3 regions of the Rossellomorea sp. LjRoot5 genome follow, and region 3 is predicted to be linked to each of the others. Evidence: riboswitches for the same ligand, from Rfam matches in the RefSeq annotation. Region 3 holds a riboswitch; each other region holds the start of a gene.
The links. A riboswitch is a leader RNA that binds a small molecule or an ion and turns the genes downstream of it on or off. The one in region 3 is predicted to bind thiamine pyrophosphate.
Positions count from the first base shown of each region.

Region 1 (4,845 bases), 1.9 Mb from region 3:
CCCTCATCAAACCGTACGTGCCCTATTAAGGCATACGGCTTACCAATGTGATTCCGCTTAGTTCAAGATGATGCAAACTTATTCGCACAGTGTATTTTAGAAAGTCGTTGTGAAGAAAAGTATTCCTCTCCCTTTTCTTTTGCTCTCTCCAGACTTCTTTTGTATTTCTTCTTTTGCTTATCTTTCATGTATTGGAGGTAGTATTCAATACCATCTCCATACTGTTTTCCGTAATATATTTGAAAAGCAGATTTAAGACCTGTACACGCAAAGAATTCAATGTTCCATTTCGTACTCATCACCCATCCTTTTCGTTGTGAAGGATGTTTGTGAAGCATAGCGACTCTCAGCCTTCGGCGAGTGTAAGAATCTATTGCCAGTAGTTCATCTCTGAATATGTTGAAACAACAGTTCAGTCGATATCCCTTCTCTTTGAATTCTTCAATCGCTTTCCACAAGGTTAGATAGAAGTTTACCTTTCCTTGAATGATGGAGTTTACGCGTTGGTACCACGCTTCTCTGCTTAAGGTGAGTGTTTTCCTGGTGGCTCTCTTAATTTTCATTCGAAAGTCTTTCCAGGTCTCATCTTTTGGTTTGGCTAAATAGTAAGGTTTACCATCCTTCTTACGTTTTCTCCAGTGTTGGAACGTAAAACCAATAAAGTCGAAATCATCATGATTGAAATCGACAATTTTAGTCTTCTCGATAGAAATTTCCAGACCTAGTTCATCGAGTTTCTCTTTTGTGATTTGTTCGGCTTTCTTAATGTCCTCTTTGGATTTGGCGAAAAGGAGGAAGTCATCGGCATACCGTACAAATCGAATGCCGTGTAAATCAAGTGTCCAATCCAGTTCGTTCAGATAGATATTCGCTAAAAGTGGAGAAATCACTCCACCTTGAGGAGTACCTGAATCTGAGCGATGGTAGGTCCCTTCTTCCATGTATCCAGCTTTTAGCCATTTCCAAATCATGTCTAGGACTGTACCGTCCGCTACATATTTGTTTAGGACCTTCATCAGTTTCTTGTGCGGGATATTGTCAAAGAAGCCTTTGATATCGCAATCATAAATGTGATTGTATCCTTGTTCAATATTCCACATTATAATTTGTACAACTCGTTTGGCTCCGCGATTTTGACGATACCCACATGACCAATTATGAAAGATATGGTCATCGAATTTTGGTTCTAATACGTTTCGCAGAGATTGTTGAACAATCCGATCTTCGACCGTAGGAATACCGAGAGGTCTCTGTTTTCCATTCTTCTTGCGTATATAGGAGCGTCTGACAGGAGTAGGCTCATATTCTTTCGCTCTCAGTTTGCCGAGTAGATTATCTAGATTTTCATCCAGGTTCTCCTCATACTTTTCAAGAGTTACTTCGTCGATTCCACCTGAACCTTTGTTGGCTTTTACTTTCTCCCACGCACTTTTCAATTTACGGTCAAACAGTAGTTGTCCGTATACACTATGCCATTTAAGCTTTAATTCTTGATTCACTACGTATTCCACACCTTTCATTGTGTACATTCAGTTCGTTTATACCGAAGTATCGTGGTCTGTTGTCATTACACACCTTTACTTGTGTAGAGTCACAAGGTCGTTCCCCTTCCGTTCACCAGATGTTTTGTCATCTGGCTACTTCCGTACTATGAGAACGTCTGACTTCTCTATCCACATTATCCATTTCGGAATTCCTTATAGGACAATGCCCTGACGGTAAGATAGAGATCTCACGGGGTCATCGCACTTTCCTTCTGTACATACCCAGCACCATCACTTGATAAGTTGAGCTCATTCGGCTGATTCTTTGAATGAACACCTTTAAGACTTCCCATTATTTTCGCATGGTCGCCAACTTACCCAGCCGCCGTGCTTCACACTTTTTGCATTTGGGTCTGCACATCCGACTACGGGTCTCTCGATTATCCGCATCTCCTCCGAACACAATCTCACAATTATGCCCTAGATTAGTCTTCGTTAGTTGTATCAGCACTCTAACGGAAGGACTTTCACCTTCGAGACGATGAATCTTCCGGGATTCGGGAGCCGTTTATACTACGTATCGTACTCCAACCCTTAACAATTCATCTTGAGTGTGGAACACTCAAGGTGCGACTGCCCGTCGCACGAAAAAACCGACCCTATTAAAGGATCGGTCGATAAGATTTTACGATGCCTTTCGGCTGATTTCCTGTTGATGCGACTGCACTTTGATCAATCTTGGTGCCATATTTGCTATGAACACCAACACTATGGAGCATAAAAATGCCGAACCCAACATGGTGATTCCGTTCATGACGAAAGAGAATAGCAACGGGGACATATCGTCCGGTGCATACTCGGCAAAGAACACGAACCCGGCGATAAAATGCCAGAAATAACGGGCAAGGCTTCCTGCAAATGTTGCGATCACTACCCATAAGATCGCTTTGGATCGTCGGCTGCTTCCCAGTGCGTCCTGTATCCTCCCCGCAAAAAGCCCGGCAAAGCCGATAAAAGCAAAGGCGATGAAGTACTCAATCACCATTTGAACCGGGGTCGCAATCCACGCATCCCCGAGGGCAATCTGAAGGATCCCCCATAAAAAGCCTCCTATCAATCCTGCTCTCCATCCTCTTCGATAGGATAATAGAAAGATTGGAACCATAGCAATTGAAATCGAGATACTCGGTGATAGCTTAATAGAAGGCAGCATATCGAGAATGACTGCAAAAGCCGCCATCAACGAAGCTTCAAGCAATACGACAAGTCGAGTGTTTTTCATAACAAAAATCCTCCTTATGTAATAAAACGAAACCATAAGGAGGGAGAATGAAATAATCGAAATAAGCACTATGATGCATATCTTCCACATCCCTACGCTAGTCCTAACTAACAGGTTCAGAGGGTCAGAACAGATTGTTCACTCTCAGCTTTCGCTCCCCTTGTGGTACCGTTTATAAAGTTGTTATGGTTTATTATACATGAAGAATGATATTTGAAAAGCATGATAAGGAACTTTTTCTTAAGGTGTCTCACTAAGAGGATCATGAAGGATGATGACGGGCATTGACTTAGGGGTGACCATAAATCCATATACCTTACCATCTTTGTCCTTATACGCTACAGAATAATCTCCGAACTGGGGTGAGAATTCGACGTTTTGGTATTCAAGGTCAAGTTCCTGATATTTCAGGCTCACATACAGGTTGGTGGCGATTCTTGCCGTCAGATGTTGTACAGTGGAAATCCGGTTGGCTACTATTATGAGGATGATTGCGAAACAGAGTAACATGACTTTCTTTGTCCTGGACAATCTGATCATTCATCAAGCCCCCTTTTATTTCTCATAACTACTATACTCTTATACTCTCTATTATATACCTATTCACTGAACCATGACAAAAGAGCTACTCTAATGAGGTATGTCAAAATACCCATTTTTAGCAGCTCTTTTAAGTTTTAAGATTAAATATGAAATTATAATCCAACCTATCATTTATGTTTGAGCTCTCATATTTTACATCCTAAACAACTGTTTAACCTATCCAAGCCAGACCAATCAACGTTTTCACTTACTAATCAAACGTTTGTTTAGTCGTCTAACATCTCTGTCAGGCGTGAAATCTGGCTGTGAAGTTCGTCGATTGGAACGAAGCGTGCTTTTCTGACCATTTCTTTGCCGTCTACAAATACGATGATGACGGGCACGGTGAAGATGGAAAACTCTCCTGCTATTTCCGGGATTTCTTCTGCATCGGCATGGATGGATCTCACAGATTTGAAATCCTTCAACATCTCTTCCACCTGTGGCAGGAGTGCGTGACAAACAGAACAATCGGGCCTTGATATGTATAGCAGTAGCAGTTTCTCAGCTTCCAGCTTTTCATGGATGGCTTTCAGTGAATGAACTTCTTCCATTTTCGGTTTCCCTTCTGAATTATTGTACCGATTGGGCAAGTGATCACCCTGTCCGGTCTTGATATACATACAACTTCCCGTTGGAGGGTCTCCTGAACGACGGTCCAGTAAATCCCCGCTTTCGTAATTCTTTTTTCATAAATATCATGATTCCCCCATGACCTACGATGAGCACATCTTTCCCTTCCTGGACGACCCTATCGACCACAGCACGGATCCTCTCTTCGATTTCCCGCTTGCTTTCAGGCTGGGACCGATGATTGAACCACCAGGCGAGCCTTATGAATGCTAAATGAAGGAACAGTGGCAGCTTCCTGTCAGACCGGAATATGGGAGATAATTTGATTTCCCTCAGTTCCTTTAGAAAGGTAATTTCTCCTTCATAAACCGTTTCAGCCGTTATTTGAGCCCTTGATAAGTCACTGGAATAGCAGCTTTTCCATTCAATATCTTTTAGATCAACTGTATTGCTTTCTACGCCTGAGATATCATATTCTTCCACCCACTTCATCAGCTCATCACTCGTTACATACGAAGCAGGATAACCCCTGGTTACTTTAAAATGCCTTATAAGACCAATCTTCATACAGATCCCCTCCCCCTTCCATTATACTAGTTTATGGAAGGGAAAAGGCATGCGCTTTGGGCGCATGCCTTCTGATTAATCATCCTAAAGAAACGTCCAGAATCATCATCACAACAAAACCGAGCATTAATCCCATTGTGGCCAAGTCCGTACTTCCTGAGGATTGCGACTCAGGAATCAGTTCTTCGACGACGACGAATATCATCGCTCCCGCCGCGAAAGCAAGGGCATAAGGCAGCAGCGGCTGCACCATCAGGACGGCAGCGGCTCCGATCACGGCTGCAATCGGCTCTACGATGGCTGATAGCTGACCGTAATGGAAGGATTTCAAACGGGACATCCCATCTCCCCTCAGCG
Region 1 is NZ_CAXUQN020000001.1:4,074,123-4,078,967, forward strand. Features, by position in the region: gene ltrA (group II intron reverse transcriptase/maturase) at 63-1,499, opposite strand; gene thiT (energy-coupled thiamine transporter ThiT) at 2,170-2,766, opposite strand; TPP riboswitch at 2,839-2,937, opposite strand; gene ACSQ2E_RS20820 (hypothetical protein) at 3,007-3,306, opposite strand; gene ACSQ2E_RS20825 (thioredoxin family protein) at 3,576-3,941, opposite strand; gene ACSQ2E_RS20830 (histidine phosphatase family protein) at 3,946-4,488, opposite strand; gene ACSQ2E_RS20835 (ZIP family metal transporter) at 4,568-4,845, opposite strand, start outside.
Region 1: it holds a riboswitch for thiamine pyrophosphate, as region 3 does, so the genes downstream of both, thiT (energy-coupled thiamine transporter ThiT) here and tenA (thiaminase II) in region 3, are expected to answer to the same signal.

Region 2 (4,845 bases), 970 kb from region 3:
AGAAGGCGTCGGATTTGGGGAAGACTTACGGGTACAAACGTTTTGAAATCGTAGCTGCTTTCCTGAACGGGATCACCCTGATTCTGGTTTCCCTTTATATTTTCTGGGAAGCTTACCGCCGCTTCATCGACACTCCCACAGTATCACCCGGTATGATGGTCATCGCCGTAATCGGCTTGATTGTGAACATTATTGTCGCCTGGATCCTGATGAAAGGGGACAAGGAACATAACTTGAATGTCCGCAGTGCGTTCCTTCATGTACTGGGGGATATGCTCGGATCAGTCGGGGCCATCATTGCGGGTCTTCTCATTTACTTCTTTGACTGGAATCTGGCAGACCCGATTGCTTCTGTCATCGTAGCGATTCTTATTGTCATCTCCGGATGGAGGGTGACAAAGGATTCCATTCATATCTTAATGGAAGGTTCTCCGGGGGATGTTGATATGGAAGAGGTGTCCAAGAGCCTGTCTCAGGTACCGGGAGTCATGGAAGTCCATGATCTGCATGTGTGGTCCATCACTTCGGATTTTAAAGCTTTAAGCTGCCATGTCGTCGTAGGGGATGAAGTAAATCGGGATACTATCTTAATGCAGCTGTCAGCTTTTCTAGAACAAGAGTTTGAGATTCATCACTCTACCATCCAAGTGGAAGGGAAAAACGTGCTTGGGGGGCATCATCATAGTTGTACATGATCAGTTGGGAATATTATGCATTCATTTTCTCTAATGATTGTAATGAAGGGTTCTTTTAATAGATGATTCAAGAAAAATGGAAAACGAATGTTTATGTCTCTCCATGATTGGGGTATATCCTCAACTGGAGGGATGAACATGCTACATCAAGAAACGAAATCAGAACAGAACAAAACACCCGAATTAAAAAAAGACTTTTATATACAACAATTATTGAGGATCGGCGTCTATAAATCGTTCGGGAAGCAGCTTTATGAACTTTCAATGGATGAATTGCAGGATGTTTACCTTGAATATTATGTTGGTGGAGATATAGCTCAATAAAAAGACGACCCTTTAAAGAAAGGATCGTCTTTTTTGTGCGAGCGTTTAAGGAACATCATGTCCCATGGAAGTCTGCAGGATTTCAAACCATTGATCATGGTCCAAATGGATGGAAAGAGAGTCGATTGCATGTTGGATCCGTTCTTTCTTACCTGAACCGACGATCGGCATGATGTTGGCCGGATGGTTAAGCAGCCAGGCATATAGGACCTGGTCGATCCCCGTCGCTCCTGTTTCCTCCTGCACTTTCTTTAAGGTATGTTGAAGACGGACAGCTTTCCTATCTTCCCCTTTGAAGACCGCCCCGCCTGCCAGTGGTGACCAGGCCATGGGTGCCACACGCTTTTCCTGACAGAGGTTTAACGTGCCGTCTTCAAAGTTTTCCAGGTGGTAGGCGGATAATTCAATTTGGTTTGTAATCAATGGAAATGGTAAATAAGATTGAAGCAGATTCCACTGATGATCTTTAAAGTTGGAGACTCCAAAATGACGGACTTTCCCTTCTTCCTTTAATTGAGTGAAGGCTTCGGATACCTCGTGGCCATTCATGAAAGGATCCGGTCTGTGAATCAACAATAGATCAATGTAATCCGTCTTTAATTGTTGGAGAGAATGTTCAACCGAAGTGAGAATATGTTTTTTACTGGTGTTGTAGTGATGCGTCTTATGCTCCGGGCGATTGTCAGAAGGCAGGACAATGCCGCATTTTGTCACGATCTCCATCTTCTCCCGCAATGAAGGTTTAAGGGCAAGCGCCTCACCGAATAAGGTTTCGCACGTATAAGAACCATAAATATCGGCATGGTCAAACGTTGTGATTCCGTTTTCAATATTGTGTTGAATCAATGATAACGTATCTTCCTTGGACTGCTTCCAGTCTGAAAGTCTCCATAATCCATGAATGATCCTAGAGAATGATAAGTCTTCTGTCATTTGTATTCTTTGCATAGGTGAAACCTCTCTTCATATGGTATGTAGTTATACTTTCATAGTCATACTACATGTATATTACTATGTATTGAAAGGAAATAGAAATGATTGAACCTCTTCAGGATATCTTTAGTCATTGGGGAATGGATCCTACTTCCATGAAACCGCTACTTCTTCATCCGAATGTTACGAAAGTAAAGGCAGAAGGAAAGACCTTCTATTTGAAAAGAAGAGAGTATTTTTCCATTGAAAATCGAATGGAGGAGTTCTATCTAACCTCATATTTATTGAATCATCACCAGAACGTTGAATCTCCTATTTTAACTTCCTCACAAATTCCGTATGTAAAAGAAGGAGAACGAATCTATTCTTTATATGAAGCACTCGAAGGAACGCCATTGAAGAAATTTTCCATCGCCTCTCTCACAAATGCAGGAACATACCTTGCATCCCTGCATCTTATCCTTAAAGAATACCGGTGTCATAATGAAGTGAAGGGCTGGGAGATTGAACGGCATGTAAGAGAGTGGGTGAAGGAGCTTGGTTCTGAATCGATCGGGAGAAGGGGGCAAGGGATCCTATCGAGGATGAAGGGGTGTTGGAAACCCTATGAGTGTTTGCCCCAGCAATTCGTTCACAGCGACTACAATCCCGGGAATATTTTGATGCAGGGAGGAGAAGTGAGCGGGATCATTGATTTTGAACGGATCCGGACGGCACCCAGGATCACTGACATCGGCTACTTCCTCGCAGGGATGCTTAAAATGGTCCCAGAGGAGAAAAAAGATCATTCTATTAATTGGATCTTGGCTTTTATGAAAGGATATGAAAGCCAGGATCCTTTGACTGCAGGAGAGAAAAGGATCGTGCCTTCACTAGTCATTCTCTTTCTACTGCAATATGCCTTTTTTTACTTTCAACAAGGACATCCAGAAGCTGGTTCTTCCTGCATGGATTTCATCGAGAAACTGATTGGATCCGTTCATTTCCATGGAGTATTTCAATAAGAGAAGGAAAAGCTTGAATAACCTTTCGTTCTATGGCAAAGTAGGGAGGAAGATAACGTTTAATTTCATATTCCACGTGTAGGGGGACCGGAGTGGCCGGTTGAGATTGTATCGTGTAGATACTGACCCTTTGAACCTGAACTGGCTGATACCAGCGTAGGAAACATTCTCTTAAACGATACATAACCTGTTTAACGATGCGTCCCGCGGCTGAATCTTGGGGCGTTTTTTTGTTGTATCCCGGACTTTACGTCTCAAACTGCCATTGGTTTACATTCATTCTCAATAATAAGCGAAGAATAATGGAATGAAACGTTACACCGCAAAAGATCGAAGGAGGAATCACCATGAAAAAATGGATGTTCCTCATCTGCTCTGTACTTCTTTTATCCGCCTGTAATGGGGGAAAAGATACAGCCGATGAGAAGAAGGACAATCTTAAAAAAGTAAGTGTCGTCCTCGACTGGACACCGAATACCAACCACACCGGATTATATGTAGCGAAAGAAAAAGGCTACTTCAAGGATCAGGGATTGGACGTAGACATCATCCTGCCCGGAGAAGCAGGTGCCGATCAGCTCGTTGCATCGGGGAAAGCCGAATTCGGTGTTGGATATCAGGAGGGTGTCACTCAAGCGAGGGTTCAGGATGTACCGATCGTATCCATCGCTGCCATTATTCAGCATAATACGTCAGGGTTTGCTTCCCCGAAGAGTAAGGGTATTACAAAACCAAAGGATTTTGAAGGGAAAAGCTATGGCGGCTGGGGGTCACCCGTGGAAAAAGCCGTTATGGATTCAATCATGAAGCAAGAAAACGCGGATGTGGAAAAAGTGAAATTCATAAATATGGGAGACACCGATTTCTTTACTGCCGTTAAACGCGACGTGGATTTCGCCTGGATTTATTATGGGTGGACAGGAATCGAAGCAGAACTTCGCGGAGAAGAGTTGAACATGATGTATGTGAAGGATTATTCCGATAAACTGGATTACTACACTCCAGTCCTCACAACAAATGAAAAAATGATCGATTCAGACCCTGAAACGGTCAAGGCATTCATGGCAGCTGCTTCCAAAGGGTATCAATATACGATTGACAACCCGAAAGAGGCGGGGGAGATTCTGTTGGATGCAGCTCCAGACCTTGATAAAGAATTAGTCATGAAGAGTCAGGAGTGGCTCGCACCCAGATATAAAGATGATGCTGATCGATGGGGAGAGCAGAAACTGGAAGTCTGGGAGAACTATGCGTCATGGATGTATAAAAATGATTTATTAGATAAGAAACTCGAAAGCAAGAAAGCATTCACGAATGAATTCTTACCAAAATAAGGGGTGAACAAAATGGGGAACGCACTTGTAAGTATACAAATCATTCCGAAGACAAAGAACGGTGAAGATGTGATTCCATATGTGGATGAAGCGATCGCAATCATCGAAAAATCGGGAATACGATATGAAGTCCATCCTTTGGAAACGACGATGGAGGGGAATCTGTCACAATTATTCAAGGTGATTGAACAAATGAATGAACGAATGATTGAAATGGGAAGCAAAAACGTCATTTCCCAAATCAAAGTATTGTACCAGCCGGATGGGATCGAAATGAACGACTTAACGGAGAAATATAAAGGATGAGAACTTGGATTTCAAAAGGATGGAGACCCTTCTTGGTCCTCATCCTTTTATTCATTATCTGGGAAGTTGTTATTAACGTATTTGAGGTGCCAGCCTGGCTGATGCCGTCGCCTTCAGAGATATGGGAAGAAGGAATGGCTTCGTGGTCTGAGTTCAAGGGACATTTCTCATCAACGGCATTGCTGACAATCACAGGGTTTGCGATTGGCTGTTCAATTGGACTCGTGACAGCGGTCATACTGCATCTCC
Region 2 is NZ_CAXUQN020000001.1:3,167,986-3,172,830, reverse strand. Features, by position in the region: gene ACSQ2E_RS16175 (cation diffusion facilitator family transporter) at 1-695, shown strand, start outside; gene ACSQ2E_RS16170 (Fur-regulated basic protein FbpA) at 834-1,019, shown strand; gene ACSQ2E_RS16165 (aldo/keto reductase) at 1,065-1,967, opposite strand; gene ACSQ2E_RS16160 (phosphotransferase enzyme family protein) at 2,054-2,956, shown strand; TPP riboswitch at 3,027-3,136, shown strand; gene ACSQ2E_RS16155 (ABC transporter substrate-binding protein) at 3,304-4,290, shown strand; gene ACSQ2E_RS16150 (thiamine-binding protein) at 4,303-4,596, shown strand; gene ACSQ2E_RS16145 (ABC transporter permease) at 4,593-4,845, shown strand, end outside.
Region 2: it holds a riboswitch for thiamine pyrophosphate, as region 3 does, so the genes downstream of both, ACSQ2E_RS16155 (ABC transporter substrate-binding protein) here and tenA (thiaminase II) in region 3, are expected to answer to the same signal.

Region 3 (4,845 bases):
GTGGGTAAATATGATATTTGAACTGTATATAACTCTTATAGCAAGTGATATACTAGTGATAACAAAGTGCTAGCAATTGATATCAGAGTGATATAATAGGAGGGCGAACCTTGTCAGATCAAGGAAGAATGCAACTTAATGTAAGAGTTGATAAAGAAACGTCAGAGAAATTGGATGAAATTGTAGAATACTATCAGCAGAACACGAAAATCGGAAGGGTCTATAAGGGTGACGTCTTAACTGACATCATCCACAAATCCTATGAGGTCATGGAGAAGCAAAAAAGAATTCAAAACCGGAAATATTAGTATTCCTCACCGGATAATAACACCTCTGGAGATAAATAAATTCTCATAGGCAATATGTGAAAATCAGGTCCATGTATGTCATAATATAGGAGACATATTCAAAACATTGAAAGCAAAAGAGGTATTCAGCGTGCAAATGCCGAAAAAATTCATCAACAACCAAAGAGGTTCAGGTATTTCTCCATACATATGGAGCATCATCAGCATCCTGCCATTTTACTTTATCTTTCAATCATCTTCTACGATCGAAATTGCGGTAGGGATTTTCCTGACCATTACATTTTTCATTTCTTTACGTTTTGCTTTCATCTCAAAGGATTGGCCGGTTTATTTATGGACATCGATATTGATTGCGATTTCCATCACCATGACCATCCAGTTTAATTTTATCTATTTCGCCTTTTACATCGCTTACTATAACGGGAATATAAAAAACCGGGTTGCGTTTCTGACCCTTTACATCATTCATCTTGTACTGACGACGGCATCGATCAATTATAACTTCGTGCTGCAGGATGAATTATTTCTATCCCAGTTTCCTTTCATTCTGATCATCTGGATCAGCGTCATCCTGCTTCCGTTCAATATTTATAATCGGAATAAACAGGTTCATTTGGAAGATCAGTTGGAAGATGCCAATAAGCGAATATCGGACCTCGTCAAACAGGAAGAACGTCAGAGGATTGCCAGGGATCTCCACGACACACTGGGTCAAAAGCTTTCATTGATCGGACTGAAAAGCGACCTTGCGAGAAAATTGATATACAAGGACCCGGAGCAGGCCCGAAGTGAATTACAGGATGTTCAACAAACGGCAAGAACCGCATTAAGTGAGGTCAGGACGATGGTCTCCCAGATGAGGGGAATTCGTTTGAAAGACGAAATCGTCAGGGTCAAACAACTCTTAAAAGCCGCAGAAATCGAATTCCGTATGACTGATGACACCGCTATCCCTCAAACTTCACTCTTTTTGGAAAACATCTTGAGCATGTGCTTGAAAGAGGCTGTGACCAATGTGGTGAAACATAGCAAGGCTTCTACCTGTGAACTGAGTATTGAAGAATCGGAAAAAGAAATGACCATTGTTGTGAAAGATAATGGTGTGGGAATCGGAAGTGATTACACACAATCCAAAGGCAGTGGCCTGATCGGGATGAGAGAGCGATTGGAATTTGTCAACGGAAGCCTTGATATTGTTTGGGTGGATGGCACCACCTTGATCATGCGGGTACCGAAAGTAATCAAGCAGACAGACAGGGAGGGAATGGAATGATTCGAATTGTGATTGCGGAAGATCAACGGATGTTGTTGGGCGCATTGGGATCCCTATTGAGCCTGGAAGATGATATGGAAGTGGTTGGAAAAGCAGGCAATGGAGAAGAAGCCATTTCCCTCGTTCATGAACTGAAGCCGGATATTTGTATCATGGATATAGAAATGCCAGAAAAGACCGGACTAGAAGCGGCAGAGGAATTAAAGGGGCAAGATTGTAAGATGATCATCCTTACAACCTTTGCCAGATCAGGCTATTTTCAGCGTGCATTAAAGGGTGGAGTGAAGGGATATTTGTTGAAGGACAGTCCCAGTGAAGAACTGGCGAACTCTATCCGGCTTGTGATGGATGGTAAGCGTATATACGCCCCTGAGCTGATGGATGACGTATACAGTGAAGAGAATCCCCTAACAGACCGGGAAAAAGAAGTGTTGGAGCTGGTTGCCGACGGGAAAAACACAAAAGAAATCGCCGATGAACTAAAGCTCAAAACGGGAACGGTCCGGAACTATATTTCCACGATCCTCGACAAGCTGGAAGTGAAAAACCGAATCGAAGCCATCACCCAATCGAAAGAAAAGGGATGGTTTAAATAAAACGAGGGACGGACCTTCTTGCAGCTCCGTCCTTTTTATAGTTTTTCATTAAGTTGAATATTTATTCGTCTCTAATAACAAGGAGAAAATAGATTGAAGATCTTTTTTCGAAAAATTTTTTTGTGAGATTTATAATGCTGCACCTTTTGCTGTCATTGAATCCGACAGCAAATCTGAAACCGTTAAAGAATCGTTATTTGTTTAAATTGTGTTGACAACTCATTGAATCATGATACGATAACATCGAAAACAAAATTTCATAAGACGATCCACTAGGGGTGCCTTCTAAAAGGCTGAGATTAAAGTGTGACTTTAAGACCCTTTGAACCTGATCTGGTTGAGACCAGCGTAGGGAAGTGGTGTTTGACGGTCGCAAAGAATACAATTCTATTATTCTGATCTCAAGCCACTTTCTGTATGCTGTATGCATCACGGGAAGTGGCTTTTTTTGTTGCCCATTTCGGGTCGTCTGGAAAAGGAGTAGGAAATCATGTCATTTTCAACCGTTTTACGAAACGAAGTCAAGGACATTTGGGATGCAAGCTTTCATCACCCTTTCGTTAAAGGAATCGGGGATGGAACACTCCCCATCGAGAAGTTCAAGTATTATCTTTTGCAAGATGCCTATTACCTTTCACATTTCTCGAAGGTGCAGGCGCTTGGTGCATCAAAGGCAATGGACATACATACGACATCACGAATGGCAGCGCACGCTGTAGGAACCAATGAAGCAGAGCTTTCACTCCATGAAAATTTCTCCAAACGATTAGGCATCACAGAAGAGGAAAGAAAGAATTTCAAACCAGCCCCTACAGCGTACGCTTATACGTCACATATGTATCGTTCCGCGCGATATGGAGGTTTAGCTGATATCCTGGCAGCGATTCTCCCCTGCTACTGGCTCTATTACGAGATAGGGGAACGCTTGAAATCATGCAAGCCGGGAGAGCCCGTTTACCAGGAATGGATTAAGGCATACGGAGGAGACTGGTTCAAAGAGTTAGTGGAAGAACAAATAAATCGGCTTGATGTATTGGCAGCAACCATGACTGAATGTGATAGAGAAAGAATGAAAGAAAATTTCATATTGAGCAGCATTTACGAATTGCAGTTTTGGGAGATGGCTTACACCCTTGAAAAATGGCCGTTTCAGCATGCACTCGGTGCCGGTAAAGAAATGAGTGAACAAAATGTCTAAATTAAAACTGACAGACATTTTAGTGACGGTGGTCATTTCCATCATGTTTGGTGTCATTTATAAGCTTTGGGGGCCATTTTATAACTTGTTAAAACCAATCGGATTGCATGCGGATCAATTTATCTATGGAATGTGGTTTATGGCGGCTACCGTTGCTTTTTTGGTCATCCGTAAACCTGGCGTCGCTCTTTTAGCCGAAATCGCCGCTTCTTCGGGAGAGTTTCTTATGGGTTCTGAGTGGGGACTCGAGGTCCTTTTATTCGGAGTCATTCAAGGATTGATGGCAGAATTGGTTTTCTTAGTAGCGAAATATAAACGCTATGATCTTTCAATTATATGTTTTGCAGCGGTCGGGTCATCATGTGGCTCCATCTTCATGGATTACATGAAAGGGTATATGGGGGATTTGGTTTTCTGGAATCTGTCATTATTTGTCGTTGCGAGATTACTGGGGTCCATTGTCATCGCAGGTGCAGGTTCATTTTATTTGGTCAGGGCCCTCGAGAAAACCGGAGTCACAAGTCTAGTCAGACGTGCAAGTCAGGATGATTACGATGTATTGAACCATTAAAGGGGTGATGCTTATGCATGTCGAAAACCTTCGCCTTACTTTTCCCGGATCGGAAAAACGGATGTTTAATGATGTCAGTCTGTCTATCAATGAAGGGGAGAAAGTATTGCTATTGGGACCATCAGGATGTGGTAAAACAACACTTCTCCATGTTTTATCAGGGGTGATCCCCCGATCTGTGGATGTTCCCATGAGAGCTGCTAAATTGGAGGTGTCTGATTCTTATGGCTATGTATTTCAGGATCCGGACTCGCAATTTTGTATGCCCTTCGTGGATGAAGAATTGGCCTTTGTGCTGGAGAATTTACGGACTCCCCGTGAAGAAATGAAAGGAGAAATACGACAGCTGCTATCGGAGGTGGGACTGGAACTTGATGATCCCCACACGAAAATCTCAACATTATCAGGAGGCATGAAGCAGAAATTGGCCATTGCTTCGGCACTTGCCTTGACACCCGATACTTTGTTCCTGGACGAACCGACTTCATTGTTGGATGAGCAAAGTACAAAGTCTGTCTGGAAAACAATCAAAGAGGTCTTTTTAAATAAAACCTTGGTGATCGTAGAGCATAAACTTGATCATGTTCTTGACATGATCGATCGAATCATTCTTTTCGATTCAAATGGAACCATTATGGCGGATGGAGCGAAAGAGTGGATATTGAACCATTACAAAGGTACGTTGAAGAACTTGGGTGCCTGGTACCCGGGCGCGTGGGAGGAATATCTGTCATCCCGTCAAATGAGGGAGATTCCCCCGTTCGGACCTGTGATTGCAAGAATGGAGGACTTCAAAGGCTATATTCAAAAAGAAGAGAAGATTCTTCTTCCACTTGCTTCGATTCGTAAAGGGGAATGGATTGCCATTACAGGAAGGAATGGTGCAGGGAAATCAACGT
Region 3 is NZ_CAXUQN020000001.1:2,195,491-2,200,335, forward strand. Features, by position in the region: gene ACSQ2E_RS11295 (hypothetical protein) at 111-308, shown strand; gene ACSQ2E_RS11300 (histidine kinase) at 445-1,581, shown strand; gene ACSQ2E_RS11305 (response regulator) at 1,578-2,177, shown strand; TPP riboswitch at 2,442-2,549, shown strand; gene tenA (thiaminase II) at 2,668-3,375, shown strand; gene ACSQ2E_RS11315 (ECF transporter S component) at 3,368-3,946, shown strand; gene ACSQ2E_RS11320 (ABC transporter ATP-binding protein) at 3,960-4,845, shown strand, end outside.